One region of the Pandoraea sp. LA3 genome, then DNA from elsewhere that is predicted to be linked to it. Evidence: riboswitches for the same ligand, from Rfam matches in the RefSeq annotation. Region 1 holds a riboswitch; each other region holds the start of a gene.
What was found. Region 1 has a riboswitch for cobalamin ahead of C5N93_RS26560 (TonB-dependent receptor). Riboswitches for the same ligand answer to the same signal wherever they lie in the genome.

Region 1 (7,748 bases):
GCCGGTTTCGTCGGACGCGTGCGCGAACACGCAGTAGTCGAGCACGGCAGGCGACACGCGCGACGCGACCAGCAGCGCCGCCGTGCTGATGAAGCCATCCACCACGATCACAAGACCGAGTTTCGCCGCGGCGAGATACGCGCCCGTCATCATCGCGATCTCGAAGCCGCCGAAGGTCGCGAGCGTGTCCAGTGGGTCCGGGTTGTCGCCCGCGACCGGATGCGCCGCCAGCGCGCGCTCCAGAATGGACGTCTTGCGGGCGAGCCCCGCATCGTCGACACCCGTGCCACGACCGACGCACGCTGTGAGCGGCAATCCCGTCAGACGCTGCATCAGACAGGCTGCGGCCGACGTGTTGCCGATCCCCATTTCACCGAAGCCGATCATGCGGGTGCCGCGCGAGGCATGCGTCACCACGCGCGCCGCTCCGGCGGTAAGTGCGGCCTCCAGTTGCTCGCGCGTCATCGCGGGCGCTTCGAGGAAGTTCCGGGTGCCGGGCGCCACGGGAATGTCGACGAGCGATGCGTGCGACGGGAAGTCCGCCGCCACGCCCGCGTTGATCACTTCCATTTCAATGCCATTGGCACGGCAAAATACGTTGATCGCGGCACCGCCACGCAGGAAGTTGAGCACCATCTGCGCCGTGACGGCCTGCGGATACGGGCTCACGCCAGCCGCCACAATCCCGTGATCGCCCGCGAACACGAGCATGGCGGGACGCGTCAACGCCGGCGTCGCGCTCTGCTGAATGCGACCGATGCGGTGCGCCACCCGTTCAAGGACGCCGAGGCTGCCGGGCGGCTTCGTCTTGATGTCGATGGCGTGTTGCAACGAGGCGTCCATCGCGGCGGAAGGCGAGGCGATGTCGAAGAGTTCGGCGAGCAGCGGGCTGAAAGCGGTCATGCGCAGACGTCCTGAAACGGTAATACGGGAGTGACTACCAGAGTGACAATAGCGCGCGGCACCGCGTACGGCCCCACGCGCGGATGTGAGTGTACGCCGGCTTGTGTGCCCATCGCGAATCCCCTTCGGCGCGGCGTCACGAGCACGCTCATCAGCGTCGAACCGGCACGAGCGCTTCGTCGTCGCCGTCGCGAATCAGACGCAACGGATAACCGAACGCGTCGCTGCACGACTCGGCCGACAGCACCTCGCGCACCGGCCCGGCGCGCCAGCCGCCACGACCGTCGAGCAGCAGGCCGTGCGTGGCGAAGCGTCGCGCCAGATTGAGATCGTGGCACGAGAAGATGACGGCCGCGCCCTTGCGCTCGGCGTGCGCCGCGAGCAATTCGAGCGCGTCGATCTGATGATGCAGATCGAGGTGCGACACCGGTTCGTCGAGCAACAACAACGGCGTGGCCTGCGCGATCACCGCCGCGAGCGACACGCGCTGGCGCTCGCCGCCTGAGAGCGTCGTGACGTCGCGCGATGCAAAGTCTTCAAGGCCGACCTGCGCGAGGGCGGCGCTGGCGATGGCGACATCGTCGTCGGACTCCCATGCCCCCCAACGTCCCGGCGCGAGATACGGGTGTCGACCCGCCAGCACGACTTCGAGCGCGGTCGCGGCGAACGCGTCGCGTATCTGTTGCGGCATCAGTGCCCTCACCCGTGCCAGCGGTTCGGGACGCCACTCTGCCAGCATCTTGCCGCCGATCGCGACGCGTCCGCTTGCGGTAATCGCCGCATCGCGGGCCGAGGTCTCCGCGATGGGACGAAGACCCGCGAGCGTGTCGAGCAATGTCGTCTTGCCCGCGCCGTTCGGCCCGGCGAGACACCAGCATTCGCCCGGCGCCACCGCGAGATCCAGCCAGTCGACGAGCATGCGCTCACCCGCGCGCAACGTCAGCGCATGGGTTTGCAGCAGCGGCTCGCGGGTCGATGCCGTGCTCGGCAAGGACGTCGAAAGATTCCGCGGCGAACTCATCGGATCACCCTCCGGGACAGCAGCCACAGGAAGACGGGCACGCCGATCATCGCCGTGATGACACCGACCGGCAATTGCGTCGGCGCGATCACGGTGCGTGCGACCAGATCCGCGAGCATCAGCAACGCACCGCCGCCGAGGGCCGCCGCCGGCAGCAGCATGCGCTGATCGTTGCCGAAACGCAGGCGCAGGATATGCGGCACGACGAGACCGACGAAGCCGATGCTGCCCGCCGTGGTCACGGCAACGGCGGTGGCGAGCGACGCCGCCAGATAGATCCGCGCGCGCAGCGGGCCGACGGCCACGCCCACGGCCTGCGCGACGGCTTCGCCGCGCAGCAGCACATTCAGACGATGCGCGACCGGGCACACGATGAGCAGTGTCACGGCGAGTGTGGACAGGGGCAGCGAAGCGCGATCGACGCCGTTCAGGTCGCCCGTCAGCCAGAACAGCATGCCCCGCAGGCTGGCATCGGGCGCGAGCGTGAGAATCAGTGTGGCGATGGCGCCAAAGCCGGCCGCCATCATCACGCCGGTGAGCAGCAGTTTGGTGCTGCTGTCCCGATCGCCCGGACGCAGGAAGCTACGGTGCGACAGGCCCATCACAATGACGATGGCCGCCAGCGCTCCCGCGAAGGCGCTCGTCTGCACCCAGAAAAACGGCAGCGTGAGCGCCAGCGCGGCCAGTGCTGCGACGCCTGCGCCGCCGGAGATGCCCAGCACGTACGGATCGGCCAGCGGATTGCGCAATAACGTTTGCATGAGGGTACCGGCGACGGCGAGCAGGCCACCGCAGGCGAACGCGGCCAGCGAACGCGGCAAACGCAGACGCCAGATCACGTCGCCCGCGAGGCCCACGTCATGTCCCAGCACCAGCGCACCGATCTCGCGCAACGAAACCGGCACGCTCCCGAGCATGAGCGACGCGACGAGCACGGCCAGCGCAATGCCGGCCAGCCCCGCCCAGATCGTGAGGGCGCGACGTAACGTCATGCGTCAGCGCGCGCCACCAGGACGCCGTCGGATGCGCGACCGGTCATGCGCAGGTCAGAACTGTTTCCAGCCGAGCGAGACGTAAATCGCACGCCCGAGGGTGTTGTAGCCATAGACCGTCTGGTAGTTCTTGTTGAAGACGTTGTCCAGATGCGCCGAAACGTACAAGGATTTGTCGATGTTGTAGCGCGCCTGAAGATTCACGAGCGTGTAGGCACCAAGATGCTGGCCTCCCGTATCGTAACGCTCGCCGCTGTAGAAGACATCGCCGCCGACGCTGAATTTGCTGAAAAGCGTCTGCGTCACGCCGAACGAGCCATACTGCTTCGCGCGACGTGCGAGGACCTTGTCGGCGTCCAGATCGGTCGGGTTCTGACGCGTGAACGACGCTCGCACGTCCGTGCCCGTCCACTGAATCTTGCCCTGATAGGTCAATTCGAGCCCTTCCACGCGCGCCTTCGCCACATTCGCCGCCGTGTATGGGAATACGGTCAGCGACTGAATCAGGTTCGTGTAGTTGGTGCGGAACAGCGCGAGTTTGGCCAGACCAAAGCGCTCGTCGAAGAACTGCACCGCGACCTCTTTCGAAATCGAGCGCTCCGGTTGCAGGTTCGGATTGCCGAAGCCGGGATAGAACAGCTCGTTGAAGGTCGGCGCGCGGAACCCGTCGGACGCGTTGGCCATCAGCTTCCACTGGTCGGTCAACCGGTAACCGTAGCCGACCCAGTAGCTGTTCGCGCCACCGAAGTCCGAATACATGTCGCGCCGCACGGTCGCCTGCACCTCGTGCTTCTGCGCGATCACGCCCTCGTAACCGACGTAGAACGAATCGAGATGGCGGTTGTTACGGTCGTAGTTCGTGTTGCTGTCGACCGTCTGCTCCAGCCGCGAGTAGCCGGCGATGAGCTTCTGATCCGGCAGGAAGACGTATTCGTTGGCCCAGTCGATCTGATTGCTCGACGTGTGGAAGTTACCGTTCCCGTTGCCGTTCAGATAGTTGTAGCTGTAATCGTCGCCCTGGGTGACGGTGAAGCGCGTGCTCCACTTGTCGGTGACGTTGCCCTTCGCGTAGGCCGAGACCTGACGCACGCGGGCGTCGACATCGTTCAGATCCGTCGGCTTGCCGAATGCGCTGTCGTAGCTGCTGCTGCCGTCGCTCTGAAACAGACGGGCGCCGACTTCCCACGTATCGCCGAACTTGCGCGAGAGCGTGGCCGTCACGCTCGTGTTGTCGTCGCCGTTGCGGTTCGGATTGGCCTTGGGCGCGAAACGCGGGTCCTGTGCCGAGATGCCATTCGTGTGAAAGCGCGAGACGTCGAGCGAGAAGCGCGTCTTGCCGTCATCGAACGACCCGGCGATACCGGCATTGGCCTGCGTGGTGTTGTTCGTCCCGTAGCCGATTTCGGCGTGAGCCTTCGGCGGTCCGCCGCCGCCCTTGCGCGTGAATATCTGGATCACGCCCCCCACGGCTTGCGAGCCGTACAGCGCCGAGACGTTGCCGCGCACGATTTCGATGTGATCGATCTGCGACACCGGAATCTGCGCGATGTTGGTCGTACCGGTCGTAGCGGAGTTGACGGGCACGCCGTCGATGAGCACGAGCGACGAATTCGACGCAGCGCCGCGCATGAAGAGGCTCGCGGAAGTGCCGAAGCCGCCGTTCTGCACGATCTCGACACCGGCCTGACCGCGAAGCAACGATGGCAGGTCCTGCGCCTGACTGGCTTCGATCTGCGCGCGCGTGATGACCGATGTGGACGCCAGCGTATCCGCGAGCTTCTGCTCCGTGCGCGAGGCCGTCACCACGGTCGTGTTGAGCGTGGCATCGGTCAATTGCGCCTGTGCGGCGGCACTGACGGCCAGCAAGGCGGCGGCCAGCGCTACGCGATGAGGCGAGAAGATCGAGGCAGCACGCGTGTGAGCGAGCGGGCTGGCGGGCGGTATGAAGCGCGAAGCAAAGGCAGGCGCGTGCAGCGCCATTGCGCGAACGTGGGAGCGCATGGTGTGGTGTGACTTCCGTAGTTTTCTTGTTGCCTTGACCCGTTCCCCCGCAGGTCGCCGACGAAAGGGGCGTATCGGGAGCGCCGGTGACACATCGGCATGCGAACACATGCGAATACGACGGGTGGCATCGGCACTTGAAAACGACAACATGCCACCAGCGGCTTGCGCCGGGCGGCATGATGGAATCCCCACTCACTTGGGCCGGTATCCGGGCTGGTCATCGTCGCGCCTGACCGGCCTTCCCGCATGCAGATGGCACACAGTGGCGATAGAGGCGAAGCGCGTTTTCGGAAACCTTTCGGGTCGAAAGAATGACTTACCGTTGCGGGGGCAGCACAGGTTAGCCAGCCCGTGTAGGGACGCGGCTCCCTGTTTCCCGTTTAACTGCGCATGCCGGGGGGCGTGCGCGAGCACCGAAGTGCCGCAAGTGTAGGGGCCAATCGAACGAGCGTCAATGCTCGTTCGTCGGGCATTGGCCGCCGATTCCGTTAGAATGTAGGGCAATCAAGAGGACGCAGCCCGATGCTCACCGATCTCGACAATCTCACCGATAAAATGGAACAGTTGGTTGTGATCAGCCAACGTTTTCACCAACACAATCAAGCGCTGCTCGCGGAACTCGACCGTGCGCGCGCCGAATGCGACGAAACCCGCGCCGCCATCGAGCAATTGCGCACCGAACGCGACGCCTTGCGTTTGCAACGCGATCAGCTTGCCGCCAAGATCGACGAGGCCCAGGTTCGCCTGAACGCGATCCTCGAAAAGCTTCCCACGCAAAACCCCGCTGAGGGTCAGATGGATCTGCTCGGCACCCCCGGTGGAGAAAACGCATGACGATCAAGCAGCTCGAAGTTCATATTCTTGAACAGTCGTACCGCCTCGCCTGCCCGCCCGAACACGAGGCCGACCTGCTCGCCTCCGTCTCGCGCGTGGATGCCGAAATGAGCAAGGTCCGCGCGCAAAGCAGCGTGCGCGGCACCGACCGCATTGCCGTCATGGCAGCGTTGAGCCTGGCATCCGAATTGCTTGCGTTGGAAAAAAGCATTGCTGCTGGACAAGCATTCCCTGCCGAAGAAATTCAGCGTAGAATGCAAGCCATGGACGAACGACTGAGTGCCGTCATCGATCAGTATCAAAGCTGAAAGACATCGGTAACTGTCTGGTCCGAAAGGTTAGTTTTCCCTGCCTGGTTCGCGAAAGTCATAGATTCCTTGAACCAATGATCTGTTGCAGGTTGCGGAAGTTTGTAGTGCTGGCGTGAGCGTCACTCTGTCTGATGAACCCAAAGCGCTACTAACCGCGACCACCTTGAACCTCACGGTTCAGGATGCCGGCTTAGCGGCTGAGGCGGGGACCCAATGCACGGCACTGCGTGATGACATTCACGCAGTGCCGTTTTTTTTCGTCCGGCGGTTTTGTTCCGGTTTGATGCTTGCCTCGGACCGATAGTGGGTATTGGCGCCGACGTACCGCACAAAAAAAGCGACCCGCAGGTCGCTTTCATTTGCCGTCAGGCGATCAGAACTGCGCTTCGTTAAGCGACAGCGCCGAGTCGGCCCCCTCGGTGATCGACTGCGCAAGGCCCGGAGCCTGCGTGAGGATGTGATCCGCGAAGAAACGCGCAGTGCCGATCTTGGCGTCGTAGAACGACGGATCGGTATCGCGCAGTTTCTGCGCCGCCAACAACGCACGCCCCATCTGCCAGCCGCCGAGCACAATGCCCGCGAGCTTCAGATACGGCACGCTGCCAGCGAACACCGCATTGGCGTTGTCCTGCGTATTCGCCAGCACGTAGTCCACCACGATGGCCAGCGCTTCGCGTCCCTTGGCAAGACGCTCGGCCACCGGCGCGGCCACACCACCCGCCGCGCGCAGTTCATTCTCCGTCGCCTCGACCTGCTCACACAGCGCGCGGGCCACGGCGCCACGATCGCGCAGCGTCTTGCGACCGATCAGATCGTTCGCCTGAATCGCCGTCGTGCCTTCGTAGATCGGCAGAATACGCGCATCGCGATAGTACTGAGCCGCGCCCGTCTCTTCGATGAAGCCCATACCGCCATGCACCTGTACGCCGAGGCTCGTCACCTCCAGCGACATCTCCGTGCTCCAGCCCTTCACGATCGGCACGAGGAATTCGTAGACGGCCTGCGCGCGCTTGCCTGCCTCGGCATCGGCCGCGTGATGTGCGATGTCGGCCTGACCCGCCGCCACGTACGCGAGTGCGCGCGCCCCTTCCGTCAGGGCACGCATCGTCATGAGCATGCGCTTGACGTCGGGGTGATGAATGATCGACACCGCGTCGCGCGACGAGCCATCCACCGGACGGCTTTGCAGCCGGTCACGCGCATACGCCACGGCATGCTGATACGAACGCTCGGCGACGGCCACGCCTTGCATGCCGACGGCGAAACGCGCCGCGTTCATCATGATGAACATGTATTCGAGGCCACGGTTCTCTTCGCCGACGAGGTACCCCGTCGCGCCACCGTTGTCACCAAATTGCAGCACCGCCGTGGGGCTCGCCTTGATGCCGAGCTTGTGTTCGATGGACACGCAATGCACATCGTTGCGCGCACCGAGCTTACCCTCGGCGTCGACATTGAACTTCGGCACGATGAACAGTGAAATGCCCTTGACGCCTGGGGGCGCATCGGGCGTGCGGGCGAGCACGAGGTGAACGATGTTCTCCGCCATGTCGTGTTCGCCGAACGTGATGAAAATCTTCGTGCCGAAAATGCGATAGGTGCCGTCGGCCTCGCGCTCCGCACGGGTGCGCACCATCGCGAGATCCGACCCGGCCTGCGGCTCCGTGAGGTTCATGGTGCCAG
Region 2 (7,748 bases), on a different contig from region 1:
GGGCCAGCACATCGCCCCAGATCAACAGCACCGCGCCGAGCAATGCCGAGACCGGCAACAACCGTCCGTGCTCGGCACCGACGACGGGACGGCACGCGTGCGGCGTGACCAGCCCGACGAACCCGATCGCGCCGCTCACGGCCACCATCACCCCGGTGACGAGCGCACCGATCAGAAACACTTCCGCACGCACACGCGGCACATTCACGCCGAGTGTCACCGCCGCGAGATCGCCGGTCATCAGCGCATTCAGCTCGCGACGGCGCCCCATCAGCACGACACCGCCCATCAGCACGATCGCAGCCGGAATCGCCAGCATGTCCCAGCGCGCCAGCCCCAATCCGCCTAACGTCCAGAACAACACGGAAGACGCTGCACGCTGGTCGCCGAGATAGAGCAACAGATTGGCCCCTGCAAGCATCACGAACGATACGGCGATGCCCGAGAGCAACAACCGGTCCCGTTCCAACCGCCCCTGACGGTGGGCCAGCGCGATCACCGCGAGCGTTGCAAACGCCGCGCCGGCGAACGCCAGCAGCGACAGCGTGAATGGCCCGAAGATCGCGCCGAGAAAGAGCGTCGCAAATACCGCGCCGAAGGTCGCTCCGGCGCTCACGCCGAGCAGATGGGGATCCGCCAGCCGGTTGGCCGTCACGGCCTGCAACGCAACGCCGACCATCGCCAGCGCCGCCCCCACGATGCCCGCGAGCAACACGCGCGGCAGGCGGATCAACCACACCACGGCGTCCTGCGACGCCGTCCACCCTTGCGCGGCGGCATCCACGCCCTGCGTCCCGCTCGTCAGATGCGCCAATACGATGCGCATCGTCAGCGAAGACGCGATGGCCGTCGGCCCGATGCCGGACGCCAGCACGATGGAGACCACCAGCGCGAGCGTCAGTACGGCAATCGCAATACGTCCGATGTGAGCCCCGCGTACGACGTGTGCCAAGCCGGCGTCCGCGCGCGTCATTTCGCGAAAGCTGCCGGATGCAGACCGCGCGCAATCGTCTCGACTGCCTGCACGTTATGAATGCCGGGCGTCGCTTCGTCGTAGGGCACCACGATGAAGCGGCGCGCACGAATCGCATCGACCTGACGCAACGCCGGTTGATTCAGCAGAAAAGCAATCTTCTGTGCCGCCGTGACCGCACCGTAATCGACGATCACGATGGCCTGCGGGTTGCGCGCCACCACGGTCTCCCAGCTCACGCGTGTCCAGCTTTGCGTGACGTCGTCCATCACGTTACGACCGCCGGCAGCCTCGATGAGCGCCGTGGGCATGGCGAGACGTCCCGCCGTGAAGGGGCTGTCCTCGCCGCTGTCGTAGACGAACGTCCGCACAGGCGGCGACTTGCCGTCGAGGCGACGCTTCACCGCCGCCAACTGCGTCGTCATCTGCGTGATGACCGTGTTCGCCGCAGGCTCCACGTCGAAGATCCGCCCGAGGTTGCGCAAATCGTTGTAGACGTCGTCGAACGACGCTGCACCACGCGGCATCACATGCCCGCACGACTCGCTCAGTTCATACGTGCGGATGCCCAACGGCGCGAGCAACGCGGGCGTGACCGGCCCGCCCACATGCATGCCGTAGTTCCACCCGGCGAAGTAGAAGTCGGCACCGGCCTGCACCAACACTTCAATCGACGGATAGCGCTGCGCGAGTTCGGGCAGTCCGGTCAGTTGTGCACGCAGCGCGGCATTGGCGGTTTTCCATCCGCTAATTCCTGTGAAGCCGACCATGCGCGGTTTGAGACCGAGCGCGATCATCATTTCGGTCAGGTTGACGTCGTTGCTGACCGCGTGTGTCGGCGCACGCTCGAAGGTCACGGCGCGGTTGCAACTCTGCACAGTGACCGGATAGTGCGGCGCGGCCGCGACGGTGTTGGACAGCACGGAACCTGGCGCAAGAGCCAACGCCATCGAGCCAGTCAGGACAAAGCGCTTCACAGTTGGGGACATAGCGGATGAACGAGTGTGATACGTGGACGGTGTGTGACGGGATGCCGGTCGACCAGCGCTTCGACCTGGAACACGCGCGCGAGCAGATCGACGGTGAGTACGTCGTCCGGCGCGCCGTGCGCGACGATCTCGCCACCGGCCAGCACGTAGAGCCGGTCGCAATAGGCGGCCGCGAGATTGAGGTCGTGAATCGTGGCGAGCGTCGTGACGTTCAGCGAGCGAATGCGTCGCATCAGTTCGACCTGATGATGCAGATCGAGAAAGCTGGTCGGCTCGTCGAGCATCAGGACGTCCGGCTCTTGCGCTAGAGCGCGTGCGAGCAGCACACGCTGCTTCTCGCCGCCTGACAACGTGGCGAATGCCCGCTCACGCGCGGCCGTCATGTCGACATCGCGCAACGCACGCGCGACGAGCGCGGCGTCGTCGGGCGTATCGGCATCGAGCAGACGTTTGTGAGGCGTGCGCCCCATCCAGACGACCTGCTCGACACTCAGCCCGAAATCGTCCGGCAACTCCTGCAACAACACGGCGATGTGCTGCGCAGACCAGCGTGGCGACACGTGCCACACGTTCGTACCGTCGAGCGTCACCGCGCCGGTTTGCGGCTTCGCATAGCGGAATGCGCAGCGCAGCAGACTCGACTTTCCGCTGCCGTTCGGCCCGATCAGCCCGACGAACTCGCCGCGTGCGACATCGAGCGTGATCGACTGAAGCAGCGGTGCGGCGCCGGGGCGCAACAGGTCCGCCGGCGACCAGCTCAGTTGTGCGATGTGAAGTTCGCCGGGCATCGTCGAACGCCCTCAGAACTTCATCGTCGCGACAAGCTGCGCCGAGCGAGACGGGCCGAGCAGCCACTCGACCGGCGACTCGGACGTCACCGCATACGCCCGGTTCGCCAGATTGCGCAGATAGAGCGCGACGTTCACGCGCTTGGTCGCCTGCCAGGATGCTGTTGCATCAAGGACCGTGTAAGACGGCATCGGTGCGGTATTGGCGTTGTCGCTGTAGCGGCGTCCGACGTATCGCAGGCCGGTGCCCACCACCACGTCGTGCATCGGCGAATACGTCAGCCAGAGATTCGCCGTTTGCTGCGGCACGTTGTTCGGCACGTTGCCATTGCGCGACACCGCCGCCCCGCCGACGCTCTCGTCGAACTGATCGAAACGCGCACGCAACAGCGAGGCATTCGCCTCAACCGAGAAACCATAGCCAAGCTTCAACGCCCCGGACAATTCGATACCGCGCGACGACTGCTGACCGACTTGCTGCGTCAGCGTCGGATTCACTGGATCGGTCGTCAGCAGGTTCTTCTTCACGATCTGATAGACGGCCAGCGTCCAGAAGCCGCGCCCGTCCGGCAGTTCCTGCTTGACGCCGGCCTCCCACTGCTGCCCGGTCGCCAGGTCGAACTTCGTCTGCGATTGCGACAGCGTCACGAGCGAGCCGATGCTGTCGGCACCGCGCGTGTACTGACCGTAGACCGACGCCGACGGACTGAGCTGATACACGAGTCCGAGACGCCAGCCGACGTTCGAGAACGTCTTGCCGAACTCGGTGCCGGTGGCGAGTTGACGACGCGAGTAGTCGAGGTAGTCGTAACGCATGCCGCCTACGGCCGACAGGCGCGACGTGATGTCGAAACGATCTTCCGCGAACAGGGCGACCTGACGCGTGAGCGTGCGGAACTCGGCCACGGTCGGATCGGGACTCGCGAACACGCCCGGATCGAAGCCGTCGGCGCTCACCACCGACGAGCCGCCGAACGGCGTATTGCTGTCGCGCTGGAAGGAGATCTGATTCGCCTCGACACCCACCACAAAACGGTTCGCATGACCCGCGATGCTGCGGTCGACGGTGGCGTCCAGCCGGTTGCCGACCTGATGCTCGTGCTGGAGGATCTCGATGTAATCGCTGCGCGTGACCAGCCGCGTCGACGGATCCATCTCGTACGCTTCGCTGTTGCGCCAGTGCCGGTTGGTGTTCAGGTAGTACAACTGGTCACGCAGCGTGATGCCGTCCGCCACGCGATACACGCCGGTGAGTCGCGTCGACTGATCGAAATAGGCGATCAGCGCGTTACCGACGTTGAAGTTCTTGTAGCGCAGCGTCGAGTCGATGGTGCCGTTATTCAGCGGAACGCCGAAGTACGTCGCCGGCATCTGACGGCCGTAATCGTAGTCGAGCGTGAACGACAGCTTCGGGGAGACGTCGAGCTTCACCGCGCCGCCGAACGACGTCGTGTGCGATTTGCCCCGGTCGACCCAGCCGTTGCTGCGGTTGTCGCTCACGTAGAAGCGATACGACAGCATCGGGCCGAGTGCGCCGGTCGTGTCGAGCGCGAAGCGCTTCTGAGCGTCGGTGCCGAAGCCCACCTGAATCGTGGTCGCGTACTCGCGTTGCGGGCGCTTCGGCACCACGTTCACCACACCGCCGATCGCGCCTTCGCCGTAGAGCACCGACGCCGGTCCGCGCAGCACGTCGATGCGCTCCACCTGCCACGTGTCGAACGGGAACGTCATGGTGCCGGCACCGGGATACAGACGGGTGCCGTCGTAGAGCGTCATCACCGACTCCTGACCGGAGAAGCCGCGCACCGCGAGCGCCGTGCCGCCGTTGCCGGGCGCCGCATTGCTGGTGAAACCGGTGGCGCGCGTGACCGCATCGGTAACGGTCTGGTCACCGCGCGCTTCGATCTGTGCGGCCGTGATCGTCTCGACGCTCGCCGGCGTGTCGAGGCTCGACAGATTCAGGCGCGAGCCGGTCGATGTCGGCGTGGAGAGCGGTGCGTCGTCGCGCGCATGCTGCGCGTTGATCGTGACGAGTGGCAGGTTGGCATCCTCGGCGGCAACCGCCGGAACACAAGCGCCACCGAGCAGCGAGAAGGCGATGAATGCGGTTTGCTTGAGCGCGAGCGCGCCCGCCGCCGGGGCCCTGACGTAGGCCGTCGAACGAGATTGAGGCATGGTACTTCAGCGTCTCCTGGGGTTTCGCGCCCCAAAAACATGGTCGATGAACCCGACGGCCAGGTCTGACTTCCCGTCGCGATGACGAGTCACAGTGGCGCGACCGCGCTGGATTCTCACCAGCTTCCGGCCGTCGGTAGCGACGCATTCTACGTGGTGCTGAAGATTTTCGGAATGATTTGGACGCAAGGCGTCATGAAGTCAGCGTCCGCAGTTCGCCCCTCGCCACGCCCCACGCGGTGCGCACGAACAGCGCGGCAATCACCAGCGTCGCCAGACCGAGCAGCGCGATCGCCACCGTGTCCGTTACCGGATGCTGCGCAAACCCGGCGTACTTCACCGCCGTGGCGGCCGACGCCGCGAGCGGGAAGCTCACCGACCACCACGACACACGGAACGGGCAGCAATGGGCGAGACCGCGCAGGCGCACCAGCAACACTGCCAGCACGAACAGCATGATCATGTAGAGCGCCTGCGCGAAGCCATCGATGCTGCCCACAGTGGCCGCGGAGGTGGCGGTATAAGCCGAGAAGCCCACGGAGAACGGTGCGACCAGAATGAGCAGCGACGGCTGCAACGACACCGGGAACGGTTCGGCGAACATGAGTCGCGACACGATCATCGTGAACAGCGGCACAGCAAAGAACAGGCCGACCGCCGTGCCGAACACCATCAGGCCGTGCATCTCGTGCGAGAGGCCGAGAGCAGGCACCGCCAGCGGCACATCGAGCAACCCGACCACCGGGACGATCCACGCGGGCGTTGCATGCTCAGGCTGCTGACGCACGCTGATCCAGCGCATCACCATCCACCACGCGAGCACCACCATCCCGGTCGCACCCGCGTACCACAGACCGCGCGCCAGTCCCGGATGACTGTCGGCGAGCAACAGCGGGGTGAGCAAAAGGCTGATCAGCGGCGTGCCGAACATGTTGCCGGCAATCGGATGCGAGAACTCGGCGCGCACCCGGTCGAAGTGCAGCACGGCCTTGGCCAGATAGGCGACGACGAGTGCGGCGAACAACGCGAGCGCCACCGCACCGATCGCTTCGCCGACCCACGATGCGGCGCCGAACTGGGCATGGGCCAGCCGCCACGCCACGGACAAGCCGGTCAGCCCCATCACGGAGCCGAAGAACGCGACCGGTAACTGACTGAGTGTGGTGGGCGTCGCGGCGATTGGCACCTGCGCATGCGTTGTCATGAGGTTTTCTCCTGTCGGAGGCCCCGGCACGTCGACGCTCGTGAGCGTCGCCGCCGGTGACCTCGGCAATCACGGTTTGGGTGAGGCGAGTATGCGCCGGACATCGATACGAATAGAATCATTGAATCTCAATTTTTAGCGCATTCGTCTCATGGACACGCTGACGCGACTGATTCAGATGGCCGACCCGCAAGCCGGGCTGGATTTGCGCTGCCGCTTGTCGGGCGCCTACGAAATTCCGCATGACGCCGCCCCCGACGGCATCTCGCCGTTTCACCTCGTGCTCGCGGGCGCGTGTCGCATCGACATCGGAAGCCGGCACCTGATCGCGCGCACCGGGGACTTCATCCTGTTCCCGCGTGGCGGCGCCCATGTCATTCGCGACGAAAGTGCGGCCGGCTCGCCCGTCCGTACCCGGCTGGCGCATGGCGACCTGCTGCCCGAGCGGCTCGCAGGCGACGAGACGAACCGCCCCGTGGGGGCAGACATTCTGTGCGGACACTTCGTGCGCGCGTCCGGTCCCGGCAACCTGCTGTTCGACGCGCTCCCCGACCCCGTGCATGTCTCGCTCACGGGCGATCCGTCGGACGCGCTGCAAGGCATTGTCGAGTTGATGCGTGTCGAGGCGGCTGACCGGCGTCCGGGGGCGCTCGCCATCGTCACATCGCTGAGTCAGACGCTGTTCGCGATGGCGCTGCGACGCTGTTGCGAGCGACCCGCAGGCGAAGCCGGCATTCTGGCGTTGCTCTCAGATGCGAGGCTGCACGCATCGGCGCAGGCGGTATTCAACGACCCCGGGGAGCCGTGGACGATCGATACGCTCGGCCAACGCGCCGCGATGTCGCGCGCCACCTTCGCGCGCCGTTTCCACGAACGCTCGGGCATGACGGTATTCGAATTCCTCACGCGGGTGCGCATGGCCGTGGCGTGCGATCTTCTGCTGCGCACGCGGCGTAATGCGGGCGATATCGCCATGTCCGTGGGATACCAGTCGGAAGCGGCCTTCGGCAAAGCGTTTCGCCAGCACATCGGTGAATTGCCGGGACAGTTTCGCCGTCGCCAGAGCCGCGTATGATGTCGGCCTCCCCCCACCATCGTCAAACGACCATGCAACCTTCAGTGCAATTGCGCAACGCGCGCCCGTCCGACGTCGACCGCTGTTACGAAATCGAAATCAGCGCCTACGAAGGCGACGAAGCCGCCACGCGCGAGAAGATCGCCACGCGGATCGCACAGTACCCCGAAGGGTTTCTCGTCATGACGCGCGACGACAACATCATCGGGTTCATCAATTCCGGGTGCGCCTACGACGTCGTGATGTCCGACGAAGCCTTCAAGGAATTGATCGGCCATGACGCCGCCGCGCCGAACGTCGTCATCATGTCCGTCGTGCTCGCCCCTGAAGAGCAGGGTCGCGGCTATGCCCGCACGCTCATGGAAGCCTTCATCGCCCGCATGCGCGCCGCCGGGAAAGCAACGATCCATCTGATGTGCAAGGAACGTCACATCCCGCTCTACGAACGGCTCGGTTACCACTACGTCAAGCCGTCGCCCTCGGATCACGGCGGCATGGCGTGGCATGAGATGGTGATGAAACTCTGACGAAAATCCGCATAAAT
Region 3 (7,748 bases), on a different contig from region 1:
TTGCCTTCGAGCGACGCGGCAGGCGCTGCATCCTGACCGGTCAACGTCTCCAGCAAGTTCGTCGCCAGCAACTCCAACCGCTCTCGCGTATCGCCCTGATGACGCCACGGTGCATCGCTCACCTGCGCGAGCAACGCCGGGTGCGGTCCATCCCACGGCGCCGACCAATCGGCCTTGAGCGGATCGAACCGATCGTCGATCTGCAAGTCTTTCGCCAGCGCATCGATGAGGCTGGCGTCGCGGCCCTGCCCGCCACGCACGGGGAAACGCATCAGCGCGAGCAACGTGTCGCGACGCTCGCGCCCCGCCGGCGAGCGACCGAAGATGTGCAGACCGTCGCGAATCTGCGTCTCCTTCAACTCGCACAGCCAGGTGTCCACGCGGGTAAGCAGTTCGTCTTCCGCGTCCGTATCGTTCGGGGCGTCGAGGCTCAGTTCCTCGTGCAGCCGATGACGAACGATGGTCTCGAGGATCGTGCTGCGCAGCAGTCTGGCGCGGCGCGCATCGACCATCAGCGCTTCGTAATACTCGTCGACCTGACGCTCCAGATCCTGAAGCGGGCCATACGACTCCGCGCGCGTGAGCGGCGGCATCAGATGATCGATGATCACGGCCTGCGCGCGACGCTTCGCCTGACTGCCCTCGCCCGGATCGTTCACGATGAACGGGTAGAGATGGGGCAGCGGGCCGAGCGTCAGGTCGGGCCAGCAACTATCGGACAGCGCCACGCTCTTGCCGGGCAGCCATTCGAGACTGCCGTGTTTGCCCACGTGCACGACGGCATCGACGTCGACCGTATGGCGCAGCCAGAAGTAAAACGCGAGGTAGGCGTGCGGCGGGACGAGTTCGGCGTCGTGATAGCTGGCGTAATCGCCGTCGATGCGAGAGCGCGACGGCTGGATGCCCACGAACACATTGCCGCATCGCCAGCCGGCGATCATGAAGCGTCCCTGCCGGACGGTAGGGTCCTGATCTGCCGGCCCCCAGCGTTCGTTCAGCGCGTCGCGCACGTCTGCCGGTAACTGCGCGAACGCCGCGAGATAGTCGTCGAGCGCGTAGCTCTGGAAGGCCGGGCGCAACGCACGCGTCTCGGGATCGTTCGTGACGCCGCGCGTCAAGCGTGCCATCAGCGCCTCGCCGTCGTCGGGCAGTTCATCGACGCGGTAGCCTTCGTCGCGCAGCAAGGTCAATATCTCGACGACCGACGCCGGGGTATCGAGTCCGACACCGTTGCCGATGCGTCCCTCGCTCGCCGGGTAGTTCGCCAGCACCAGCGCAAGACGCTTCTGCGCGTTGGGCTTCGTGCGCAGCAGGCACCAGCGGCGACTGAGTTCGGCCACGAATGCGACACGTTCCTTGTCCGGCTGGTAACGCACGACATCGACTTCAGTGCGCGGGCAGCGATAGTCGAGGCCCTTGAAGCTGATCGCCCGGGTGATGATGCGGCCGTCGACTTCCGGCAGCGCGACGTGCATTGCGATATCGCGGGAGTTGAGGCCCTGATTGTCCTTGACCCAATCGTCGCGATTACCGCCGCTGAGAATCACCTGCAACACCGGCGCGTCGCTGCCGAAGACCTGCGACTGGCGCGGATCTTCCGGCGTTGAGGTGGAGAAGGCCGTGGTGTTGAGGACCAGCGAGACGTCGTAGGTGTCGCAGAGTTGCTGCACGACGTCGCGGCTGAGGGCGTCCTTGAGCGACGTAATCGCGATCGGCAGCGGATTCAGACCGCGCGCGCTCAGTGCATCGATCAGGGCGTCGAACACGCCGGTATTCGCCGCCTGCAAGTGCGCGCGGTAGAACAGGATGGCGACGACGGGCGCCCCGGCATGCCAGCAGGCCTGCCAGTCGTCCATCGTGGCGACTCCGGTCGGCGATCGCGGATTCGGGTGGTACAGCGTGGCATTGGGCACCGCGACCGGCAGCGGCGGTTCGTCGCCCCAGCCGAGCGCGTGCCACGCGATGGCACGCAGGAACGCCTCGGCGTTGACCGGTCCGCCCTGACGCAGATAGCGCCACAGGCGCGTGCAGAACTCGGGGCTTGCCGTGCTCAGCGCCGTCAGGTTCGGATCTTCCTGCAAGTCGCCGGAGAACATCACCAGCATCTGACCGCGACGCTGTGCCAGTTCCACGATCCGCTCGATGCCATACGGCCAGTAAGCTTCGCCCCCCAGATGATCGACCACCACGACGCGCGCATGCTGCAAGACATCGTCGACATAGAAGTCGACCGACGCCGGTTGCCGCAGATACGTGACGTTGGCAAGCCGCAGGCTCGGGAAATCGTCGCCGAGCCGCTCGACCACGCTCGCGAGCAACGACAGCGTGGTGTCGGCCGAGCTGAGCACCACGATGTCGGCGGGCTGCTGATCGATGCGGATCACGCCGGCGGCGTCATCGACAAAGCCGCCGGGGACTGTCCGTAACAGATGCATGCGACGCGTCTTCCCCGGCTCAGGCCGCTGCGGTGGACGTGGACGACGTGGCGCTTGCGCCCAGTGCCGCGTCGAATTCGCGCTGGAGCGTTTCGGCGTCGAGGTCTTCGCCGATCAGCACGAAGCGGCTGCCGCGTGTTTCGCCATCGCGCCAGTGACGGTCGAAATAGCTGTCGAAACGCTTGCCGACGCCCTGAATCACGAGACGCATCGGTGCGCCCGGCAACGCCGCAAACCCCTTGGCGCGGTAGATCGTGTGGTTCTGCACCAACTGGCTCAACGCGGCGATGACCGAGTCGCGCGACGCCGGTGCCGTGAGCGATGCCGACACCATGACCGAGTCGAACTCGTCGTGATGGTGGTCCGCATCGTCCGCCGAACCGTGATGGTCGTGACGCTGATCGATGGTTTCCTCGGAGGCCGAGTTCAGCCCGAGCAGCACGCTCAGATCGAGGTTGCCGTTGCTCGCCGGCACGATCTTCACGTGCGCAGGCAGCTCTTCCCGAATCAGGGCCGACACGCTGGCTTGCGCCGCGTCGTCGAGCAGATCGGTCTTGTTGAGAATGACCAGATCCGCCGCGCTCAACTGGTCTTCGAACAGTTCGTGCAGCGGCGATTCGTGGTCGAGATTCGGATCGGCCTTGCGCTGTTCGTCGACCGCCACCGGGTCTTCGGCGAACTGGCCGCTGGCGGCGGCAGGACCGTCGACCACGGTAATCACAGCGTCGACGGTGAAGCTGTTGCGGATCGACGGCCAGTTGAACGCCTGCACCAGCGGCTTGGGCAGCGCGAGGCCGGACGTCTCGATAAGCACATGGTCGATCTGGTCGCGACGCTCCACCAGCGCTTCCATCACAGGGAAGAACTCCTCCTGGACGGTGCAGCACAGGCAGCCGTTGGCCAGCTCGTACAGTTGGCCCTCGGTCTCCTGACCGTTGTCGTCGCAGCCGATGCCGCAACCCTTGAGGATTTCGCCGTCGATGCCCAGTTCGCCGAATTCATTGACGATGACCGCGACGCGCAGGCCGTTGTTGTTGGACAGGATGTGACGCAGCAGCGTGGTTTTACCGCTGCCGAGAAAGCCCGTAATCACGGTCACGGGGATCTTGCGCATGGAAGTCGACATGGAATAAGGCAAAGCGTGGTGACACGCCTCTTCCGGCCCGGTCGTCGGTGCGTCGGTATTGCCGGCATGGCATTCGACCTGTCCGGCAGGACACGGCCGCGCCGCCGGTGACGGCTGCATCGGGAAAGCGGAGGAAACGTGGCGAAACTGAAGGTTTGACTGCACACCGCCTACCCGCAGTGCCAATCGTCTTCTCCGGCCGGTATCCGGGCTGACGAAATGGCCGCTTCACCTTCCCACGCCGCCCGTGAGGGCATTGGCGCAGTGGTCTCGCCCCGCGAAACACGTGCGGGGTTGAAGTCGGCCTGGCGCCGCATGACTGCGGCACCTTCGTTTCACCGTTGCGGGGGCAGCACAGGCTGGGGCGTCGCGTCGAACCCATGAGGGGGCGCGCCGCCCGTCTGTTTCCCGTTTAACTGCGCACGCCTGAACGTGTGCGCGAGCACCAGATTAGCCGCGAGTGTAGGTGCCGGATACCGCTCCGTCAAGGCGAGACGACGGCCCCAAGCCGCCCTCAAGCCGCCCTCAAGCTGCCCTCCGGCTGTCCACAATCGGAACGCCGGCGGGGCAGACGGGCGCGAAGCGAGCCGCACAGGGCCTGTGGTATCCTCGCCACCAAATTTTCGGTCCCCCTGCTCCCTCGATGAGGGGCATGAAGGGCGTTACCGCGCATTCGTTCTGCGCACCGCAGCCGACCGCTCATGCCCTCCCCCGTCGTCCCGCTTATGAGTCATCGTCCTGCCCCGGTCCCGGTGGCCCGTCTGCGTCCTGCATCGCGTTCCATGTCGGGTGCCGTTTTCGTCTCGTGCGGCCCGATGCACGACCTGCTCGACCTGCACGTCTCCCACCACGATTACGCCGAACGAGGCCCGCAATGAGTCGTGCGTGGCTGATCGGCGCCGGACCGGGCGACCCCGAACTCATCACCGTTAAGGCCATGCGAGCGCTTGGCCGGGCGGATGTCGTGCTGGTCGACGATCTCGTGAATCCCGGCATTCTGGCGATGGCCGCGCCGCACGCGCAGATCGTCTACGTCGGCAAACGCGGCGGGCATGCGTCCACGCCGCAGCGCGAGATCATCGCGCTGATGCTCTCGCACCTTCGCGCAGGCCGAAGCGTGGCGCGCCTGAAAGGCGGCGACCCCTTCGTGTTCGGACGCGGCGGCGAGGAACTGCAAGCGTTGCAGGCGGCGGGAGTGCCCGTCGAGATCCTGGGCGGGATAACCGCCGGCATTGCGGCACCGACGACGCTCGGCATCCCCGTCACTCATCGGGGGTTGGCACAGGGCGTGATTTTCGTGACGGGACACAGCGCAGGCGACGACGAGCCGGACTGGCAAGCACTCGCGGCCACGGGCCTGACGCTCGTGATCTACATGGGCATTCGCCGTCTGCAAGACATCACGGATCAGTTGCAACAAGCGGGCATGTCGCCGGACACCCCGTGCGCGGCCATCGAGTCGGCAACGCTCCCGGCGCAACGTCACGTTATTGCCACGCTGCACACCTTGTCTGCCGAGGTCCGTGCGGCGACCATCGGTTCACCGTCGATCATCGTGATCGGCGACGTGGTGTCGCTCGCGCAGCGCCCCGGCATGATCGACGGTGATGATGCCGGCAGTGAGATCGCCGGGATTTCCCGACGCCCCACGGCGCAGCGCCCGCTCAGCCTCGGCATCGGTTTTCGGCAAGGCGTGACGACAGCGCAGATCGAAGCCGCGGTACTCGCTGCACTAGGCGCGCGTTCGCTTGCCGAGGTCGACACCCTCGCGACGCTCGACAAGAAGGTCGGCGATCTGGCTCTCGTGCGCTTCTGCGAGCGCCACGGCATTCGTCTGGCAGGCTATGCGCCTGCGCAGATCGAGGCGTGTCTCGACGCGCATCCCCAACTGCCCCGCTCCGACACCGTGCTCGCCCACGTGGGTGTGCGCGCGGTATGCGAGCCTTGCGCCTTGCTGGCATCGTCCGGCGGCACGCTGCTCACGAAAAAAAAATACGCCGACGACGGCATCACCGTCGCCATCGCGGTGACGACCACCAACGCCGCCTCAGACAACCCTCAGCACGACGCTCAACCGGAGTCACGAAACGATGAAGACAGATAGCGAATCCCACCTGCGCATGACCCAGCGACGTCGCGAAGGACACGAAAAAAAGCAAGCTGCCGCGACGACCGAAAAGGGCCTGCTGATCGTACATACGGGCAACGGCAAGGGCAAGAGCACGGCGGCGTTCGGCATGGCCGTGCGCATGCTCGGTCACGACCAGCGCATTGGCGTGGTGCAGTTCATCAAGGGCGCGCTGCATACGTCCGAGCGTGACTTTCTCGGCAGCCACCCGCAGTGCGACTTCATCACGATGGGCGACGGCTACACCTGGAACACGCAGAACCGCGACGCCGACATCGCTACCGCGCGCAAGGGCTGGCAAGCGGCCGTCGACATGATCGAGAGCAGCAACTACCGCATGGTGATTCTCGATGAGCTCAATACCGTCCTGAAGTACGAATATCTGCCGCTCGACGAAGTGCTCGGCGTGCTCACCGCACGTGGCGAAATGCAGCACGTCGTGGTCACCGGCCGTCATGCGCCGGACGAACTGATCGAAGCGGCGGACCTCGTCACCGAGATGCGTCTGGTGAAGCATCCGTATCGCGAGCAGGGTGTGAAGGCGCAGCAGGGCGTCGAGTTCTGATCATGGCGTCGTGCCCCGCGCTGTTCGTGAGTGCGCCTGCGTCCGGTCAGGGCAAGACCACGGTCACGGCCGGTCTGGCGCAATGGCATCGCGAGCAGGGACGCCGCGTTCGCGTCTTCAAGACCGGTCCCGACTTTCTCGATCCGAAGATTCTCGAGCGCGCCAGCGGGGCGTGCGTCCAGACGCTCGATCTGTGGATGGTGGGCGTTGCGCAATGCCGTCGCCTGCTGGCGGAGGCTGCGCGCGAGGCCGACCTGATTCTCATCGAAGGTGTGATGGGACTGTTCGACGGCACCCCGAGCAGCGCCGATCTGGCGATGACGTTCGGTGTGCCCGTCGTCACGGTCATCTCGGCGAAATCGATGGCGCAGACGTTCGGCGCGATTGCCTCGGGACTCGCCCACTACCGGCCGGGGTTGCCGATGCATGGCGTGCTCGCGAATCACGTGAGTTCGCCGCGTCATGCGCAGTTGTTGCAGGAGGGCATGCCGACGGACTTGCGATGGCTTGGGCATCTCGCGACATCGGCGCAGATGACGCTGCCCGCACGACATCTCGGCCTGCATCAGGCCGATGAGATCGATCGGCTCGATGCCCGGATTGCCGCGACCGCGCAGGCGCTCGCCGGCACCGCACTCGCCGACCTCCCGCCGCCGGTCAGCTTCGACGCGCCGACGTTGGACGCGATGCCGGACATCCCGAAATCTCTCGACGGCAAGCGCATTGCCGTCGCGCGTGACGCCGCGTTCTCGTTCATCTACCCGGAGAACCTTCGTCTGCTGGAGACGATGGGTGCACATGTGACGTATTTTTCGCCGCTCGCGGACGATGCCGTGCCCGACGCGACGGATGCCCTGTTCCTGCCCGGCGGCTATCCCGAACTGCATGCGGCGCGGCTTGCAGGCAACGCGCTGAGCGCTGCGAGCGTGCGTGCGCATGCGGCGGCAGGCAAGCCCATCGTGGCCGAGTGCGGCGGCATGCTGTATCTGTTGGAAAAGCTGACGGATGCTGACGGCGTCTCGACATCCATGCTGGGCATTCTGCCCGGGCACGCCACGCTGCAAAAGCGCCTCGCCGGTCTCGGCATGCAGGCGCTGGAGACATCGCACGGCACGCTCAGGGGGCACACCTTTCACTACACGCGCATGGCCACGTCGATGGCGCCGATTTACCACTCGACACGGCCCGGCAGCGCTGCCAGCACGACGGGTGAGCCGGTGTACCGTCAAGGCGCGATCGTGGCGAGCTATCTGCACGGCTACTGGCCGTCGAACCCGGCGCTTACTGCCGCACTCTTTCATGGCACAGCCTTTTAGCGAACGCGAACGCGCCGCCGTCTACCGCGCGATCTACGAGCGGCGCGACATGCGCCATTTCGTACCGACGCCCGTCGATCCCGAGGTCCTCGCAAGACTGCTCGACGCGGCGCATCATGCCCCGAGCGTTGGCTTCATGCAGCCCTGGCGCGTGGTGCGGGTGACGTCACCCGCCCTG

Region 2: linked by a shared signal. The riboswitch ahead of C5N93_RS04745 (TonB-dependent siderophore receptor) and the one ahead of C5N93_RS26560 (TonB-dependent receptor) in region 1 are both predicted to bind cobalamin.
Region 3: linked by a shared signal. The riboswitch ahead of cobW (cobalamin biosynthesis protein CobW) and the one ahead of C5N93_RS26560 (TonB-dependent receptor) in region 1 are both predicted to bind cobalamin.

What each region holds. Positions count from the first base shown of each region.
Region 1 is NZ_PTPY01000041.1:894-8,641, reverse strand. Features, by position in the region: gene cobT (nicotinate-nucleotide--dimethylbenzimidazole phosphoribosyltransferase) at 1-903, opposite strand, end outside; gene C5N93_RS26570 (ABC transporter ATP-binding protein) at 1,055-1,822, opposite strand; gene C5N93_RS26565 (iron ABC transporter permease) at 1,921-2,916, opposite strand; gene C5N93_RS26560 (TonB-dependent receptor) at 2,971-4,917, opposite strand; cobalamin riboswitch at 5,102-5,353, opposite strand; gene C5N93_RS26555 (hypothetical protein) at 5,443-5,754, shown strand; gene C5N93_RS26550 (cell division protein ZapA) at 5,751-6,062, shown strand; RNA gene ssrS (6S RNA) at 6,097-6,278, shown strand; gene C5N93_RS26540 (acyl-CoA dehydrogenase) at 6,439-7,748, opposite strand, start outside.
Region 2 is NZ_PTPY01000022.1:94,551-102,298, forward strand. Features, by position in the region: gene C5N93_RS04730 (iron ABC transporter permease) at 1-973, opposite strand, end outside; gene C5N93_RS04735 (ABC transporter substrate-binding protein) at 970-1,923, opposite strand; gene C5N93_RS04740 (ABC transporter ATP-binding protein) at 1,947-2,750, opposite strand; gene C5N93_RS04745 (TonB-dependent siderophore receptor) at 2,763-4,925, opposite strand; adenosylcobalamin (AdoCbl) riboswitch at 4,932-5,079, opposite strand; gene C5N93_RS04750 (SLAC1 anion channel family protein) at 5,119-6,129, opposite strand; gene C5N93_RS04755 (AraC family transcriptional regulator) at 6,281-7,204, shown strand; gene C5N93_RS04760 (GNAT family N-acetyltransferase) at 7,237-7,731, shown strand.
Region 3 is NZ_PTPY01000029.1:71,008-78,755, forward strand. Features, by position in the region: gene cobN (cobaltochelatase subunit CobN) at 1-2,435, opposite strand, end outside; gene cobW (cobalamin biosynthesis protein CobW) at 2,455-3,561, opposite strand; cobalamin riboswitch at 3,741-4,026, opposite strand; partial or broken gene cobA (uroporphyrinogen-III C-methyltransferase) at 4,436-5,143, shown strand; gene C5N93_RS09785 (cobalamin biosynthesis protein) at 5,156-5,665, shown strand; gene cobO (cob(I)yrinic acid a,c-diamide adenosyltransferase) at 5,652-6,254, shown strand; gene C5N93_RS09795 (cobyrinate a,c-diamide synthase) at 6,257-7,570, shown strand; gene bluB (5,6-dimethylbenzimidazole synthase) at 7,554-7,748, shown strand, end outside.